DNA from 3 places in the Paracoccus sp. PARArs4 genome. Region 2 is predicted to be linked to each of the others. Evidence: riboswitches for the same ligand, from Rfam matches in the RefSeq annotation. Region 2 holds a riboswitch; each other region holds the start of a gene.
What was found. Region 2 has a riboswitch for thiamine pyrophosphate ahead of QMZ16_RS12510 (thiamine ABC transporter substrate binding subunit). Riboswitches for the same ligand answer to the same signal wherever they lie in the genome.
Positions count from the first base shown of each region.

Region 1: linked by a shared signal. The riboswitch ahead of thiD (bifunctional hydroxymethylpyrimidine kinase/phosphomethylpyrimidine kinase) and the one ahead of QMZ16_RS12510 (thiamine ABC transporter substrate binding subunit) in region 2 are both predicted to bind thiamine pyrophosphate.
Region 3: linked by a shared signal. The riboswitch ahead of thiC (phosphomethylpyrimidine synthase ThiC) and the one ahead of QMZ16_RS12510 (thiamine ABC transporter substrate binding subunit) in region 2 are both predicted to bind thiamine pyrophosphate.

Region 1 covers NZ_CAMZMW010000003.1:172,314-177,545, forward strand. The annotation lists gene QMZ16_RS03670 (ABC transporter ATP-binding protein) at 1-977, opposite strand, end outside; partial or broken gene QMZ16_RS03675 (DEAD/DEAH box helicase) at 1,224-2,939, opposite strand; TPP riboswitch at 3,152-3,254, shown strand; gene thiD (bifunctional hydroxymethylpyrimidine kinase/phosphomethylpyrimidine kinase) at 3,306-4,106, shown strand; gene QMZ16_RS03685 (FAD-dependent oxidoreductase) at 4,099-5,067, shown strand; gene thiS (sulfur carrier protein ThiS) at 5,051-5,232, shown strand, end outside.
Region 2 covers NZ_CAMZMW010000015.1:31,952-37,183, forward strand. The annotation lists gene QMZ16_RS12505 (thiamine/thiamine pyrophosphate ABC transporter permease ThiP) at 1-658, opposite strand, end outside; gene QMZ16_RS12510 (thiamine ABC transporter substrate binding subunit) at 634-1,617, opposite strand; TPP riboswitch at 1,648-1,750, opposite strand; gene mutS (DNA mismatch repair protein MutS) at 1,819-4,452, shown strand; gene aroC (chorismate synthase) at 4,449-5,232, shown strand, end outside.
Region 3 covers NZ_CAMZMW010000006.1:151,447-156,678, reverse strand. The annotation lists gene QMZ16_RS06995 (Hint domain-containing protein) at 1-954, opposite strand, end outside; gene thiC (phosphomethylpyrimidine synthase ThiC) at 1,197-2,975, opposite strand; TPP riboswitch at 3,093-3,213, opposite strand; gene QMZ16_RS06985 (Hint domain-containing protein) at 3,413-4,648, shown strand; gene putA (bifunctional proline dehydrogenase/L-glutamate gamma-semialdehyde dehydrogenase PutA) at 4,645-5,232, opposite strand, start outside.

The DNA of each region.
Region 1 (5,232 bases), on a different contig from region 2:
GACAGGCGGGCACGCAGGATGTCGCCCATATAGACGACGTCCATCACCCGCGCCTCGATCGTGTGGGCGCCGGGGGGCATCATCTCGGGCTTGAACTCGACACGCTCGGGACGGATCGAGACGGTCGTGCGCTGCCCCTTCTGGCGGATGTTCACGGCGGTCGCGTCGATCAGTCCGCCGCCGTCCAGACGCACCAGCGCCTTGTCGCCCTGCAGATCCTCGATCACGCCGGCAAGGGCGTTGTTCTCGCCGATGAAGCCTGCGACGAAGCTGTTCTCGGGGGCCTCGTACAGCTGCGCGGGCGGGGCAAGCTGCTGGATCCGCCCGTCGTTGAAGACGGCGATGCGGTCCGACATGGTCAGCGCCTCGCCCTGGTCATGGGTCACATAGACGACGGTGATTCCAAGATCCTCGTGCAACTGCTTGATCTCGAACTGCATATGTTCGCGCAGCTGCTTGTCCAGCGCGCCCAGGGGTTCGTCCATCAGAACCAGTTCGGGATCGAAGACCAGCGCCCGCGCCAGGGCGATGCGCTGCTGCTGACCGCCCGAAAGCTGCGCGGGACGCCGGCTGGCAAAGCTGCCCATCTGGACCATGTCCAGCGCCCGCTTGATGCGGTCCTCGCGCTCGGCCTTGGTCATGCCGCGCACTTCCAGCGGAAAGGACAGGTTCTCGCCCACGGTCATGTGGGGGAACAGCGCATAGTTCTGGAACACCATGCCGATACCGCGCTTGTGCGGAGGCACCTGGTTGATCGGCCGACCGTCCAGCCGGATATCGCCATGGGTCGCGGTCTCGAAGCCCGCAAGCATCATCAGGCAGGTGGTCTTGCCGGACCCGGACGGCCCAAGCATGGTGAGGAATTCGCCCTTGCCGATTGCAAGGTTCAGATCCTTCACGACAAGTGTCTGACCGTCATAGCTTTTCTGCACATGCTCGAAGGCGACGAATGCGTCGCCACTACGGTTGTCCAGCAATAGGCGCTCTCCCTGTTGTCGGTTTGTCGTTCAGCGCAGTCGGAGGTTAAGCGCCCCCCGGCCAAGCTGGCAACATTATTTGCGACATGGTTGCGCCACGGCACGGGGGTCTTGCATCCCCCGATCCGGCATGAGGGCGGGCGAAATCTTTCGCTGCCCCAGAAAAGGCAAACCGCCGCCCGAAGAACGGGCAGCGGTTTTTTTCATCGTCGAAGCAGCGGCTTACCAGGCTTTCTTCGGACCCTTGCGATGGGGCTTCTTGCCCTCGCGGCGGGGGCCGTCCTTGCCCGGTCCCGGACGGCTGTTCGGCCGCTGGAATTTCGCGGGCTTGCCACCCGGCGCTCGGCGCGCCTCGGGGCTCAGGTCGGGCTCGCCCTCCATCCGCAGCATCGTGATCTCGTCGGTCAGCTCGGATGCCTCGCCAAAGCGCTTGGCGTCCTTGGCCGCGATCTGGACATAGCTGTCGTCCTGACGGATGCGGATGGCACCGATGGATTCACGGCCGATCCCGCCGGCATCGCAGATCTTGGGCAGCAGCCAGCGCGGTTCGGCGCGGCCGGTATGGCCGACCGTCAGGCGGAACCAGACCGAGGGCCCGATCTCGCGCGCGGGGCGCGGCTCGCGCGGTTCGCGGGGTGCGCGCGGGTCCGAGGAGTTGCGCGGCTGGACCGGCGTCACCTCTTCGGGGGCCGGACGGCCCTCGCGCCACAGGCGCAGGATGCCGGCGGCCAGCGCCTCGGGGGTGAAGCGCTCCATCAGATTGGCGATATGCGCGGCATCGTCGCCGATCGGATCGTTCAGCGCGGGGCTGTCCAGAAGGCGGGCCTCGTCACGGGCCTCGACCTCTTCGGCGGTGGGCGCGGGGCCCCATTCCGCGACGACGCGGGCACGCTGCAGCAGGCGCTGCGCGCGCGACTGTTCCGACACGGGCACGATCAGGGCGGACACGCCCTTGGCCCCTGCCCGACCCGTGCGGCCCGAACGGTGCAGCATGGTTTCGGGGTTCGTCGGCAGATCGGCGTGGATCACCAGCTCCAGACCCGGCAGGTCGATGCCGCGCGCGGCCACGTCGGTCGCGATGCAGACGCGGGCGCGTCCGTCACGCAGCGCCTGAAGCGCGTGGTTGCGTTCCTGCTGGCTCAGCTCGCCCGACAGGGCGACGGCCTTGAAGCCGCGGTTCGACATGCGCGACAGCAGGTGGTTCACGTTCGCACGCGTCTTGCAGAAGATGATCGAGGTCTGAGCCTCGTGCAGGCGCAGCAGGTTGAAGATCGCCGGTTCGCGGTCGCGGCCGCTGACCGTGATCGCACGATAGGAGATGTCGCCGTGCTGGCGGGATTCGCCGATGGCGCTGATGCGCAGCGCGTCGTTCTGGAAGTCGCGGGCCAGCGCCTCGATCGCGGGCGGAACCGTGGCCGAGAACATCAGCGTGCGGCGGCTTTCGGGCGCGGCACCCAGGATGAACTCCAGGTCCTCGCGGAAGCCGAGGTCCAGCATCTCGTCGGCTTCGTCCAGGACGGCGACCTTCAGCGCGGTCAGGTCCAGGCCCCCGCGGTCGATATGGTCGCGCAGACGGCCGGGCGTGCCCACGACGATCTGTGCGCCCTGCTGCAGCGCGCGGCGCTCGTTGCGGTAATCCATCCCGCCCACGCAGGTCGCGATGCGCGCCCCGGCATAGAGCCAGCTGAGTTCGCGCGCCACCTGCAGCGCCAGTTCGCGCGTGGGCGCGATCGCCAGCGCACGCGGCAGCGCGGCCTCGGGCAGGGTGTCGTTCTTCAGCACTTCGGGGCCCATGGCCAGGCCGAAGGCTACGGTCTTTCCCGAACCGGTCTGCGCGGACACCAGAAGGTCGCGGCCCTGCGCGTCATCCGCCAGGACGGCGGTCTGCACGGAGGTCAGGCTGTCATAGCCCTTTTCGGCCAGCGCCGCTGCAAGCGGTGCGGGAATTTTGTGGTCGGTCATTGAAATCGCCAATTGTGGGGGAACGTTCGAACCCCGATGGGTGGCACCCCCAGCCCTTGCGATCCGCCCCAAGCCAAGGGGCCATCGCGCCTTGGACATGCGGCACCGAAGCGCGCCTTCTAGGGCGGGCGGGCGGCAAAGTCCATGCCCCATCGGCACCCCGCCGCATTATTTCCCCTTGAAGCGCGCCCGGCCCGGCACTAGCGTCCGCCAGATGACCGTTGGGGTGCCCCGCCATGGGGCTGAGAGGCTGCGTGCCAACCCATCGAACCTGATCCGGTTTGCACCGGCGGAGGGAACGGTTCCGGCCCGCAGGCGCATCTTGCGCAAGGCCCCCCGTCACCCCCGCCCCACCAGGAGGATGACGTGACGACCCCCATTGCCCTGACCATCGCAGGCTCGGATTCCGGCGGAGGCGCGGGAATCCAGGCCGACCTCAAGACCTTCTCGGCGCTCGGCGTCTATGGCGCCAGCGTGGTGACGGCGCTGACCGCGCAGAACACGCTTGGCGTCGGCATGGTCGAACCCGCAAGCCCCGCCATGATCCGTGCCCAGATGTCGGCGGTGCTGGGCGATCTGGACGTGCGCGCGATCAAGCTGGGGATGCTGGGCGATGCCGAGGCCATCGACGCCGTGGCCGCTGAGCTGCCCGACGACATGCCGGTCGTGCTGGATCCGGTGATGATCGCGAAATCTGGGGATGCGCTGCTGCGCCCCTCGGCCATCAGGTCGCTGCGGGACCGGCTGATGACCCGCGCCGATCTGCTGACGCCCAACATCCCCGAGGCCGCCTGCCTGCTGGGCGCGCGCGATGCGACATCCGAGGATGGGATGATCGAACAGGGCCGCGCGCTGCTGGAACTTGGCGCGCGCGCGGTGCTTATGAAGGGCGGGCATCTGGCGGGCGATATCTGCCCCGACCTGCTGATCACCCCGGGCGGCGTCCTGCGCCTCAGCGCGCCGCGCCGCGCCACGCGCAACACCCACGGCACCGGTTGCACCCTGTCGGCCGCGATCGCGGCGGGGCTGGCGCAGGGCAAGGGCATGGCGGAGGCGGTCCGGGCCGCGCATGGCTATCTTCAGGGTGCCATCGCCGCGGCGGACGGGCTGGGCGTCGGCGGCGGGCACGGGCCGGTGCATCATTTCCACGCGGCCTGGCATGGCTGAGATCACGATCATCGGCGCGGGCGTCGCGGGACTGTTCGCCGCCCATGAACTGTCGCGCCGTGGGGCGCGGGTCCGCGTGCTGGACCGAAACGGACCGCCGGGGCCGCATGGCTGTTCCTGGTGGGCGGGCGGAATGCTGGCCCCGGACTGCGAAGGTGCGACGGCGGAACCCGTCGTGACGCGCCTTGGGCGCGAGGCTGCCGCCGCCTGGGCGCGCGTCACCACCGTCACCCATCGCGGCACGCTGGTCGTCGCGCTGCATCGCGATCGTTCCGAGCTGGACCGCTTCGCCCGCCGGACCGAGGGCGCGCATCGGCTGGACGCCGAAGGCATCCGGGCCTTGGAACCCGATCTGGACCACCGCGACGGGCTGCATTTCCCGGACGAGGCCCATCTGGACCCGCGATCCGCGCTGGCGGACCTGCTGGCCGACCTTGACCGTCGCGATGTGGGCGTCGAACGGGCCGAGGCCACCCCCGAGGATATCGCGGGCACCGTCATCGACGCACGCGGCATGGCCGCCCTTGGCCTGCGCGGCGTGCGCGGGGAAATGGTCGTCATCCGCAGCCCCGAGATCGCGCTGACGCGCCCCGTGCGGCTGCTGCACCCGCGCCACCCGCTCTATGTCGTGCCGCGGGGCGACGGGCGGCTGATGCTGGGGGCCACCCAGCTTGAAAGCGCCTCTTGCGGTCCCATCCACGTGCGGTCGCTTCTGGAACTGCTGTCGGCCGCCTATGCGCTGGACCCCCGCCTGGCCGAGGCCGAGCTGGTCGAGACCGGCGCCGACCTGCGCCCCGCATACCCCGACAACATCCCGCGCGTGACGCGCAAGGGCCGCATCCTGCGGCTGAACGGCCTGTTCCGGCACGGCTTCCTTCTGGCCCCCGCCCTTGCCCGCCAGGCCGCCGACCTTCTGCTGAACGACACGAAAGGAGAACTCGTCCATGAGGATCGAGGTTAACGGAGAGCCGCACGACATCGCCGCCCCCACGCTTCTGGACGCGCTTCGGGAACTGGGCTGGGCCGAGGCCCGCGTCGTGACGGCGGTGAACGGCGATTTCGTCCCGCTGTCGGCGCGCGCGGCGCATGATCTGCGCGACGGCGACCGGATCGAGGTCCTGACCCC
Region 2 (5,232 bases):
TCGCCAGCTCGACCGTGGTGGCGCGCGGTCCCCCGCCAAGCGCCAGCGCGACCGTGAAGCTGGTCAGGCACACAAGGAACACCGCCAGCCACGCGCCGGGCAGCACGGCCCGCAGCATGGGGCGCTCCAGGTGGCGCGAAATGTCGCGCGGCGCGAAGCCCAGGCTGTCGGCCAGGCGGAAACGCTCGGACGGGATGGCCTGCCAGCCCTGCAGGACCAGCCGCACGGACAGGGGCAGGTTGAAGAACACATGCGCGAGGATCACCCCCTGCCAGCCATAGACGCTGATCTCGGGCAGAGACAGCGCGCGCAGGGCGTCGTTGATCGCGCCCTGACGCCCGAAGACCGCGACAAGGCCCATGATCGCCACGATCACCGGCAGGATGAAGGGCGCGCCCAGCAGAGTGACCAGCAGCCCGCGCCCCCAGAACCGCCGTCGCGCCAGCGCGCGCGCCACCGGCACCGCCAGCAGCGCGGAAATCGTGGCCGACAGCGCCGCCTGCCAGATGGTGAAGCGCACCGCCCGCCAGTCCCAGGACGACAGGCCCGACAGCCCCTCGGCCTGCCATGCGACGGCGGCCAGGGTCCCCAGGATCAGCAGGGCCAGCCCCGCCGCGATGGCGGGGCCCGCACTCAGCCGGAAAAGGCGCGCAGCCATTCGTCCAGCGCGGGTTCGCGCATTTCCTCGGCCTTGTCCTCGGGCTGGAAGAAGGTCTTGTCGGGGCGCGGCAGGTCGCGCATGACCTGCGGCCAGTCGTCCTGCGGCAGCTTGGCGGGCAGGGACCAGTTGGCCAGCGGAATCGTCGCCTGGAAGTCGGGGGTCAGGATCCAGTCCATGAAGTCCTGCGCCAGTTCCGGCTGATCGGTCGATGCGACCTGCGCGGCCAGTTCGGCCATCAGGTAATGCCCCTCGGGAAAGATCGCGGCCTTCTTGGCCGGGTCGTCCTCGGCCTCGATGTGATAGGCGGGCGAGGTGGTGTAGGACAGGACCATGTCCACCTCTCCCTCGGTAAACAGACCATAGCTCTCGGACCAGCCGCGCGTCACGGTCAGCACCTTGGGGGCCAGCTTCTCCCATGCCTCGGGGGCGTTCTCGCCATAGACGGACTTCACCCACAACAGCAGCGCCAGCCCCGAGATCGAGCTGCGCGGATCCTGGATCGCGATCTTCAGATCGTCCGGCGCGTCCAGCAGTTCCTCGAAGCTGGCGGGCGGGTTTTCCAGCCGCGTCTCGTCATAGACGAAGGCGGTTTCGCCCCAGTTGTAGGGCAGGAACACCTCGTCGGTCCATTCGACGGGCAGCGACAGGTCGGACGTGTCCTGGCCATGCGGCGCGAACAGGCCCGATGCGCGGGCGCGCGCGGTCACGTCGGTGTTCAGGCCGAAGACGATGTCGGCCTCGGTTCCCTCGCCCTCCAGCATGATGCGGGGCAGGATGTCGCCGGTCACGAATTGCAGGTCGCAGTCGCAGAAGGCCTCGAAGCCTTCCTCGATCTTCGGGCCGGGGCCCCATTCGCTGGCGATGTAATCGCCGGCATAGACGGTCAGGACGGGCTTGTCCTGCGCCATGGCGGGTCCCGCGGCCAGTAGCGCGCTCAGGATCAGGGGGGTTCTCATCGCTCTCCTCCTTGGCAATGTCACGAAAGGAAAGAGGTGCGGCACCTTCCCTCCGCCGGTCTGAACCGGATCAGGTTCTGCGGGTCCGCGTCGCGCGTCTCAGCCCATCCGAAGGGCACCCCGAGGTCGGACCGAATGTAGTGGTTTCGCAGGGTTGCGCAAGCGGCTAGAAACGGGCGCGACACGGCGCAAGGACCCGACATGAGCGATCAGCCCACCCCGATGATGGCCCAGTACCTGGCAATCCGCGAGGCGAATCCGGGTGCGCTGCTGTTCTATCGCATGGGCGATTTCTACGAGATGTTCTTCGAGGATGCCGTCGCCGCCGCCGCCGCGCTGGACATCGCGCTGACGAAACGCGGCACGCATCTGGGCGAACCGATCCCGATGTGCGGCGTGCCGGTCCATGCGGCCGAAAGCTATCTTCTGACGCTGATCCGCAAGGGGTTCCGCGTGGCCATCGCCGAACAGATGGAGGACCCCGCCGAGGCCAAGAAGCGCGGCAGCAAATCCGTCGTCGCCCGCGACGTCGTCCGGCTGGTCACCCCTGGCACCCTGACCGAGGAGACGCTGCTGGAGGCCCGGCGCCACAACTTCCTTGCGGCCTTCGCGCAGGTCCGCGACGAAGGCGCGCTGGCCTGGGTCGACATCTCGACCGGGTCGTTCCAGGTCATGGAATGCCCGCTGCCCCGCCTTGCGCCCGAACTGGCACGCCTGTCCCCGCGCGAGGTGCTGGCCGCCGAAGGCGCGGGGCTGGACGAGCTGATCGAGGATGCCGGCGCGGCGCTGACCGACCTGCCCGCCTCCTGCTTCGACAGCGCCGCGGGGTCGCGCCGGCTGGCCGCGCTCTATGGGGTCGAGACGCTGGACGGGTTCGGCAGCTTCTCGCGGTCCGAGCTGGCGGCGATGGGCGCCATCGTCGAATACCTGGAGCTGACGCAGAAGGGCCGCCTGCCGCTGATGCGCCCGCCCATGCGCGAACGCGCGGGCGGCGCGGTGCAGATCGACGCATCGACGCGGCGCAACCTGGAACTGACGCAGGCCCTGTCCGGCGGGCGCGAGGGGTCGCTGCTGGCGGCCATCGACCGCACCGTGACGGCAGGCGGCGCGCGCCTGCTGGAACGCCGCGTCAGCGCGCCCTCGCGCGATCTGGCGGTGATCCATGCGCGCCACGATGCAGTCGAATCGCTGGCGGACGACGCGCGGCTGACGGCGGATCTGCGCAGCGCCCTGTCGCGTGCGCCCGACATGGACCGCGCCCTGTCGCGGCTGGCGCTGGAACGCGGCGGGCCGCGCGACCTGGCCGCGATCCGCGCGGGCCTGACGCAGGCCGCGGCCATCGCGGACCGCCTGCCGGACGATGCGCCGCCGCTGCTGCTGGAGGCCGCCACCGACCTGCGCGGCCATGACGACCTGATCGACCTGCTGGACCAGGCGCTGGTGGCCGAGCCGCCGCTTCTGGCCCGCGACGGCGGCTTTGTCGCGACCGGCCACGATGCCGACCTGGACGAGACCCGCCGCCTGCGCGACGAGGGGCGCGGCGTCATCGCGGGGATGCAGGCCGATTACGCCGCACTGGCGGGCATCGGCAGCCTGAAGATCAAGCACAACAACGTGCTGGGTTACTTCATCGAGACGACGACCACCCATGCCGACCGGATGCGCACGCCGCCCCTGTCGGAAACCTTCATCCACCGCCAGACGACCGCGAACCAGATCCGCTTCACCACGGTCGAGCTGTCGGAGCTGGAGACCCGCATCCTGAACGCCCGCGACCGCGCGCTGGAGATCGAGCGCGGTATCTTCGACATGCTGCGCGGGGCCGTTCTGGATGCCGCCCCCCGGATCGGGCAGGCCGCCCGCGCCCTGGCCGAGATCGACCTGGCGGCCGCCTTTGCCGACATCGCCACGGGTGAGGGCTGGGTCCGCCCGCGCGTGGACGAAAGCCGCGCCTTCGTCATCGAAGGGGGCCGCCACCCGGTCGTGGAACGCGCGCTCAAGCGCAAGTCCGAAAGCTTCGTCGCCAACGATTGCGACCTGACCACAGGCGGCACGCCCGCGATCTGGCTGCTGACCGGCCCGAACATGGCGGGCAAATCGACCTTCCTGCGCCAGAACGCCCTGATCGCGGTCCTTGCGCAGGCCGGGGCCTTCGTGCCCGCACGATCCGCCCATATCGGCATGGTCAGCCAGCTTTTCAGCCGCGTTGGCGCCGCCGACGACCTGGCGCGCGGCCGGTCCACCTTCATGGTCGAGATGGTGGAAACCGCGGCCATCCTCAACCAGGCCGACGACCGCGCGCTGGTGATCCTGGACGAGATCGGTCGCGGCACCGCGACCTGGGACGGGCTGTCCATCGCCTGGGCCGTGATGGAGCATCTGCACGCCGCCAATCGCTGCCGCGCGCTGTTCGCGACCCATTACCACGAGATGACGGCCCTCAGCGCCAAGCTGGACGGGGTCGAGAACGCCACCGTCACCGTCCGCGAATGGGAGGGAGAGGTGATCTTCCTGCACGAGGTGCGCAAGGGGGCCGCCGATCGCAGCTATGGCGTGCAGGTCGCGCGGCTGGCGGGGCTGCCCGCCAGCGTCGTCGAACGCGCGCGCCACGTGCTGGACACGCTGGAGACCGGCGCCCGCGAAGGCGGCGCACGCCCCGCCGCCCTGATCGACGAGCTGCCGCTGTTCCGCGCCGCACCCCCGCCACCCCCCGCGCCGCGCGTCTCGGCACTGGACGGACGCCTGAAGAAGGTGCATCCCGACAGCCTGTCCCCGCGCGAGGCGCTGGACCTGATCTACGAACTCAAGGCCCTGACCGAGGAGACCGCCCCGTGAGCATCAATACCTTCGGCCGTGAATTCCGCTTCACCACCTGGGGCGAAAGCCACGGGCCCGCACTGGGCGCGACCGTGGACGGCGTGCCGCCGGGCGTCCCCCTGGACGAGGGCTTCATCCAGACCTTCCTGGACCGCCGCCGCCCCGGCACCAGCAAGCACACCACGCAGCGCCGCGAGGCCGATCAGGTCCGCATCCTGTCGGGCGTCTTCGAGGGGCTGACCACCGGCACGCCGATCCAGCTGATGATCGAGAATACCGACCAGCGGTCCAAGGATTACGGCGATATCGCGACCAGCTTCCGGCCCGGTCACGCGGACATCACCTATCACCTGAAATACGGGCATCGCGATTATCGCGGCGGGGGGCGCTCCAGCGCGCGGGAAACGGCGGCGCGGGTCGCGGCGGGCGCGGTCGCGCAGGCCGTCCTGCGTCACCTGCTGCCGGATCTGAAGATCATCGGCTACATGGTCCAGATGGGCGAGATGCGCCTCGATCCCGCGCGTTTCGACGCGGATGCGATCGACGGCAACCCGTTCTTCCTGCCCGATGCGGAAGGCGCGCTGGCCTGGTCGGATTACCTGGACGGGATCCGCAAGGCGCAGGACAGCGTCGGCGCCGCGATCGAGGTGATGGTGCAGGGCTGCCCGCCGGGGCTGGGTGCACCCGTCTATGCCAAGCTGGACACCGATCTGGCCGCCGCGATGATGTCGATCAATGCCGTAAAGGGCGTCGAGATCGGCGAGGGGATGGCCGCCGCTGCCCTGCGCGGCACCGACA
Region 3 (5,232 bases), on a different contig from region 2:
CCCCATGCCGGCAAAGACATCACGCCCCGCGCCCCCCGTCAGGGTGTCGTGGCCGTCGCCACCGTCCAGCGTGTCGTCGCCATCGCCGCCCCACAGCCTGTCGTCGCCGCCCGCCCCGAACAGCAGATCGTCGTTGACGCCGCCCCAGAGGTCTTCGTGGAAGAAGGTCCCGATCACCGTGGTATCGCTCGAACCGGCGGACTGGCCGGAGACCAGAGTATTCCGGGCGAAGTCGTCCGCGCTGCGGGCATCCTCGCCATCCAACGCCTCGATCGCGGCGGCAAGGTCGTGATACTGCGCCGACAGATCGGTAGAGTAGCCGCCGCTGCCATAGGTCCTGGCCGCGGTCCCGATCAGGTATTCGCCGGTCTGGCCGTCAGGGGTGGTATAGGTTGCCCAAGTTCCGCCACCGCTCATGCCGCCTTCGACCTGGACGCCCGTGACGTTCCAGGTCCGCCCCGGATCGCCGTTCACATCGTAATCCACCGAGCCCGCGATCGTGCCGGACGTCTCGTAAGGGGTTTCGTAGCGGGTCGTTCCGTCCGTCGGGTTCGAGAGATAGCCCGTCACCCAAGCCTGCGCGCCGATCAGGTCCGCCGGATCGGACATGATCAGCATCGGTGCTGCCGGGCCGTCGTACCGCTCGCCCTCGGCGCGGGCGTCGGCCTGCATCGCGATGTCATAGCCGGCATAGACGAAGCCGTCCGGGTCCTTGTAATCGTCCCATGTGGTCGAATCGGCAGGCAGCGTGAAATCGGATTCTTCGGCCCGATGCGACGATGTTTCGCCATCCAGCCCACGCTGTGGCGTCGCCGAGCTTGCCCCCCCCTCCGATGGGCGATGGTTCGCCGTCAGATAGATCCCGCCGCCGATATGCACCCCCGAGAACTTGACCTGCACCATCGTCAGGTGGCGCAGAAGGTCGGAACCGGGATCGACGGTCTCGAGGGTCATGGGCAGCATCCCGCATCAGGGCCCGGTATCGAACGCCGCACGGGGCCGTTCTCGTCCGGGTTGTGTTAACCTTAACGAGAAACCTAACCTTTCGGTTAGGTGGAAAGAAGGATTTTCAGCACTTACACATGCCGGATGCCGCATGTTTTCGCATCGCGCAGCAATTCCTGCCGCACGATGCTTCTCGCCCTCTGCGTGTTTCGAACCTTCCCCGCAGACCTTCCCCGCGGGGAGGGAGGCCGTCAGTCCTCGACCGGGACGTACAGTCTGCCGCCCTCGCGGAACTTCTCGGCCATCTCCTCCATGCCGCGGGTCTTCTCGGCCTCGGCGCGGATGTCGTGGCTGATCCGCATCGAGCAGAATTTCGGCCCGCACATCGAACAGAAATGCGCGACCTTGTGGGCCTCGGCGGGCATCGTCTCGTCATGCATGCCGCGCGCGGTGTCGGGGTCGAGGCCGATGTTGAACTGGTCGATCCAGCGGAACTCGAACCGGGCCTTGGACAGCGCATCGTCGCGGGCCTGCGCGCCGGGATGCCCCTTGGCAAGATCCGCCGCATGGGCCGCGATCTTGTAGGTGATCACGCCGGTCTTCACGTCGTCGCGGTCGGGCAGGCCCAGATGCTCCTTGGGCGTGACATAGCAGAGCATCGCAGTCCCGAACCAGCCGATCATCGCCGCGCCGATGGCGCTGGTGATGTGGTCGTAGCCCGGCGCGATATCGGTCGTCAGCGGCCCGAGGGTATAGAAGGGGGCCTCGTGGCAGTGCTTCAGCTGCTCGTCCATGTTGGCCTTGATCTTGTGCATGGGCACGTGACCCGGCCCCTCGATCATGACCTGGCAGTCCTTGGCCCATGCGATCTTCGTCAGCTCTCCTAGGGTGTGCAACTCGGCGAATTGCGCCTGGTCGTTGGCATCGGCGATGGACCCCGGACGCAGCCCGTCGCCCAGGCTGAAGCTGACGTCATAGCGGCGGCAGATGTCGCAGATCTCGTCGAAATGTTCATAGAGGAAGCTTTCGCGGTGATGGTGCAGGCACCATTTCGCCATGATCGAGCCGCCCCTGCTGACGATGCCGGTCACGCGTTTCGCGGTCATCGGGATCATGTGCAGCCGCACGCCCGCGTGGATGGTGAAGTAATCCACGCCCTTCTCGGCCTGTTCGATCAGCGTGTCGCGGAATATCTCCCATGTCAGGTCCTCGGCCACGCCGCCGACCTTCTCCAGCGCCTGGTACAGCGGCACGGTCCCGATGGGCACGGGCGCGTTCCGCAGGATCCAGTCGCGGATGTTGTGGATGTTGCGACCGGTGGACAGGTCCATGACCGTGTCTGCCCCCCAACGGATGGCCCAGACCATCTTCTCGACCTCTTCCTCCATCGACGAGGTCACGGCCGAGTTGCCGATATTGGCGTTGATCTTGACCTTGAAGTTGCGGCCGATGACGACCGGCTCCAGTTCGGGGTGGTTGATGTTGGCCGGGATGATGGCGCGGCCCGCCGCGATCTCGTCCCGGACGAATTCCGGGGTCACGAGGTCGGGCAGGACGGCCCCCATCGGGTCGCCATCGGTCGTGTGGGCGGCGATGCGGCCCTCGTTCTCGCGGATGGCGGCGAATTCCATCTCTGGCGTGACGATGCCCGCGCGGGCATAGGCGAGCTGCGTCACGGCACGGTCGTCCGTGGCCGCAAGGGGCTGGCGGGCCTGCGGGAAGGGCGCGACCAGCCGAGCGCCGGTGGCAAAGCCATTGTCGGCATCCGTCACCGCGCGCCCGTCATAAGGCGCCACGTCGCCGCGATCGCGCTGCCACGCGCCGCGCACGGGTGGCAGGCCGCGGGCGATGTCGATCGCGATGTCGGGGTCGGTATAGGGGCCCGAACTGTCATAGACAGTCAGCCCCTCGCCCGTGGTCAGGTCGATCCGGCGCATCGGCACGCGGATGTCGTGCAGGCTGCCCGGCACGTGGATCTTGGTCGAGGCCGGCAGCGGGCCGGTGGTGATTGCGGGGATCGTGTCTTTCATTCCGGGTCTCCTCATGCGGAAAGCCAGTGTGAAAGCCTTGGCAGAAAGCGGACCGGTCCGGCCCGCGCAGGGGCCATCAGCGGCCCGAAAGGACCGCACCCTGTTTCAAAGGTTCGCGGGATTGCCCTTCGGTCTTCCTACGCCAGCATCAACTGGTTCAGGTTCTAAGGGTCGCGTCACCGGGGTTTCCCCCCGTCTGCCTCTCAGTCCCCTTGGCGGGACTCCCCTGACGTGCGGGCAGGGTGGACCGATCCGGCGGTGGCGTCAAGCGCTGGCGAGATGCCGGAAAACCCGACCGGGATGATCGGTCGCACTATCCCAAAGGACAGGCGTGCTATGCTTGTTGGGTAGCGACTGGCCCTTTGTGCAGGCGCGGGCCGGTGCTGCGGCGGCTAGCCTGATCCCGATGGACAACCCGATAAGACGAAGGAAGCGACATGCCCCTTGCGCCCGGTGATCTGATCTTTGTCGGCTGGGATACCGACAACAACGACGCGGCCTTCATCACGACCGTTCCGCTGGTCGCGGGCGAGGTCATCTATTTCACCGATGACGAATGGAACGGGACCAGCTTCTTCGGAAACGAGCAGCTGATGGAGTGGACCGTTCCCGCAGGCGGCATCGCGCCGGGGACCGTCGTGACGGTGGACATGGACACGACCACCCGCTCGGCCAGCGTGGATGCCGGGGGGACGCTGGACTATATCCGCGGAGGCTTCTCGCTGGCGGGCGCGAACGAGATGTTCTGGGCGTTCCAGGGCACCCGCGACGGCGACATCGTGACGCCCACCAACTTCATCGCCGTCATCGGCAACGAGGCCGACGGCAACGATGCCCAGACACCGAACCTGACCGGGACGGGGCTGACCACCTCGAACGGGGCGGTCATCATCGACGGCGACAACGATTACATGGAATGGGTGGGCGATGCCGTCCTGCCCGCCACCGCGACCCGCGAAGAGGTCATCGCAAGCGTCTCGGACACTTCGAACTGGGTCGTGGCGAATGGCAGCGGGGTGAACAACCCGAACGGGACCGGCTTCAACGTCAACCAGGGCGTCGTCTGCTTCGCGGCGGATACGCTGATCGCGACCCCTGCGGGTGCGGTTCCGGTGCGGGCGCTGCGCCCGGGCGACATGGTCCTGACCGAGGATTCCGGCCCGCGCCCGCTGTCATGGGTCGGCAGCCGCCGCATCACCCGCCCCGAGATGGAGGCGAACCCCCGGCTGCGCCCCGTCCGCATCCTTTCTGGCGCGCTTGGCGGCGGGCTGCCGCGCCGCGACCTGCTGGTGTCGCGCCAGCATCGCATCCTTCTGTCCTCGGCCATCGCGGAACGGATGTTCGGCGAACGGGAGGTGCTGCTGCCCGCGATCCGGCTGACCGCGCTGCCGGGGATCTTCGTCGATAAGGAGGTGACGCAGGTCACCTATCTTCACCTGATGTTCGACCGGCACGAGATCGTCCTGGCCGAGGGTGCCCCCGCCGAGAGCCTGCATACCGGCCCGCAGGCCATGGACAGCATCACCGACGAGGGCCGAGAGGAGATCTTCACGATCTTTCCCGAATTGCGGCGCGGGGACGCGCGGCCCATGGCGCGCCACGTCCCCGATGCCGCCCGTCAGAAGCGGCTGGTCGCCCGTCACCTGAAGAACGAGCGACCGGTCCTGTCCTAGCCCGCCAGCAGGGTGGCGTTGCCACCTGCCGCGGTGGTGTCCACGCACAGGTGGCGTTCGTGGCGCAGATGCGCGCGGTCGGGCCTGGCCGCGATCAGCGGAACCAGCGCGCCGTCGCGCAGGGCCAGCGCCTCGGCCATGGCGCGGCCCGTCGCCTCGTCGCCCCACCACAGGACCGCCGCCAGATCCGGCAGATCGCGCAGCGCCTGCGGATCGAGGCTGCCCTGCGCCTGCACCGGCTGACCGCCAAGCGCCTCGACGGCCTGCGCCTGCGCGGTGACCGCCGCGGTGCCGGGACCCATGCACAGAACGGGACCGCGGGGCAGGGATGCCAGGCGGTTCAACTCGCCGGTGGGGCCGGGCATCAGCGTCTCGTCGCGCGGGGCGCCTGCGGGGGCGTCCTGCAATGCGCGGGCGATGCGTGCGGGATCGTCCGCGCGGTCCCATGCGGTGCCGGGCTGGCCGGGTTCGGGGGCATAGAAGCGCGGCAGATAGTTCGGCCCGCCCGCCTTGGGTCCGGTGCCCGATAGCCCCTCGCCGCCGAAGGGCTGGCTGCCCACCGTCGCGCCGACCTGGTTGCGGTT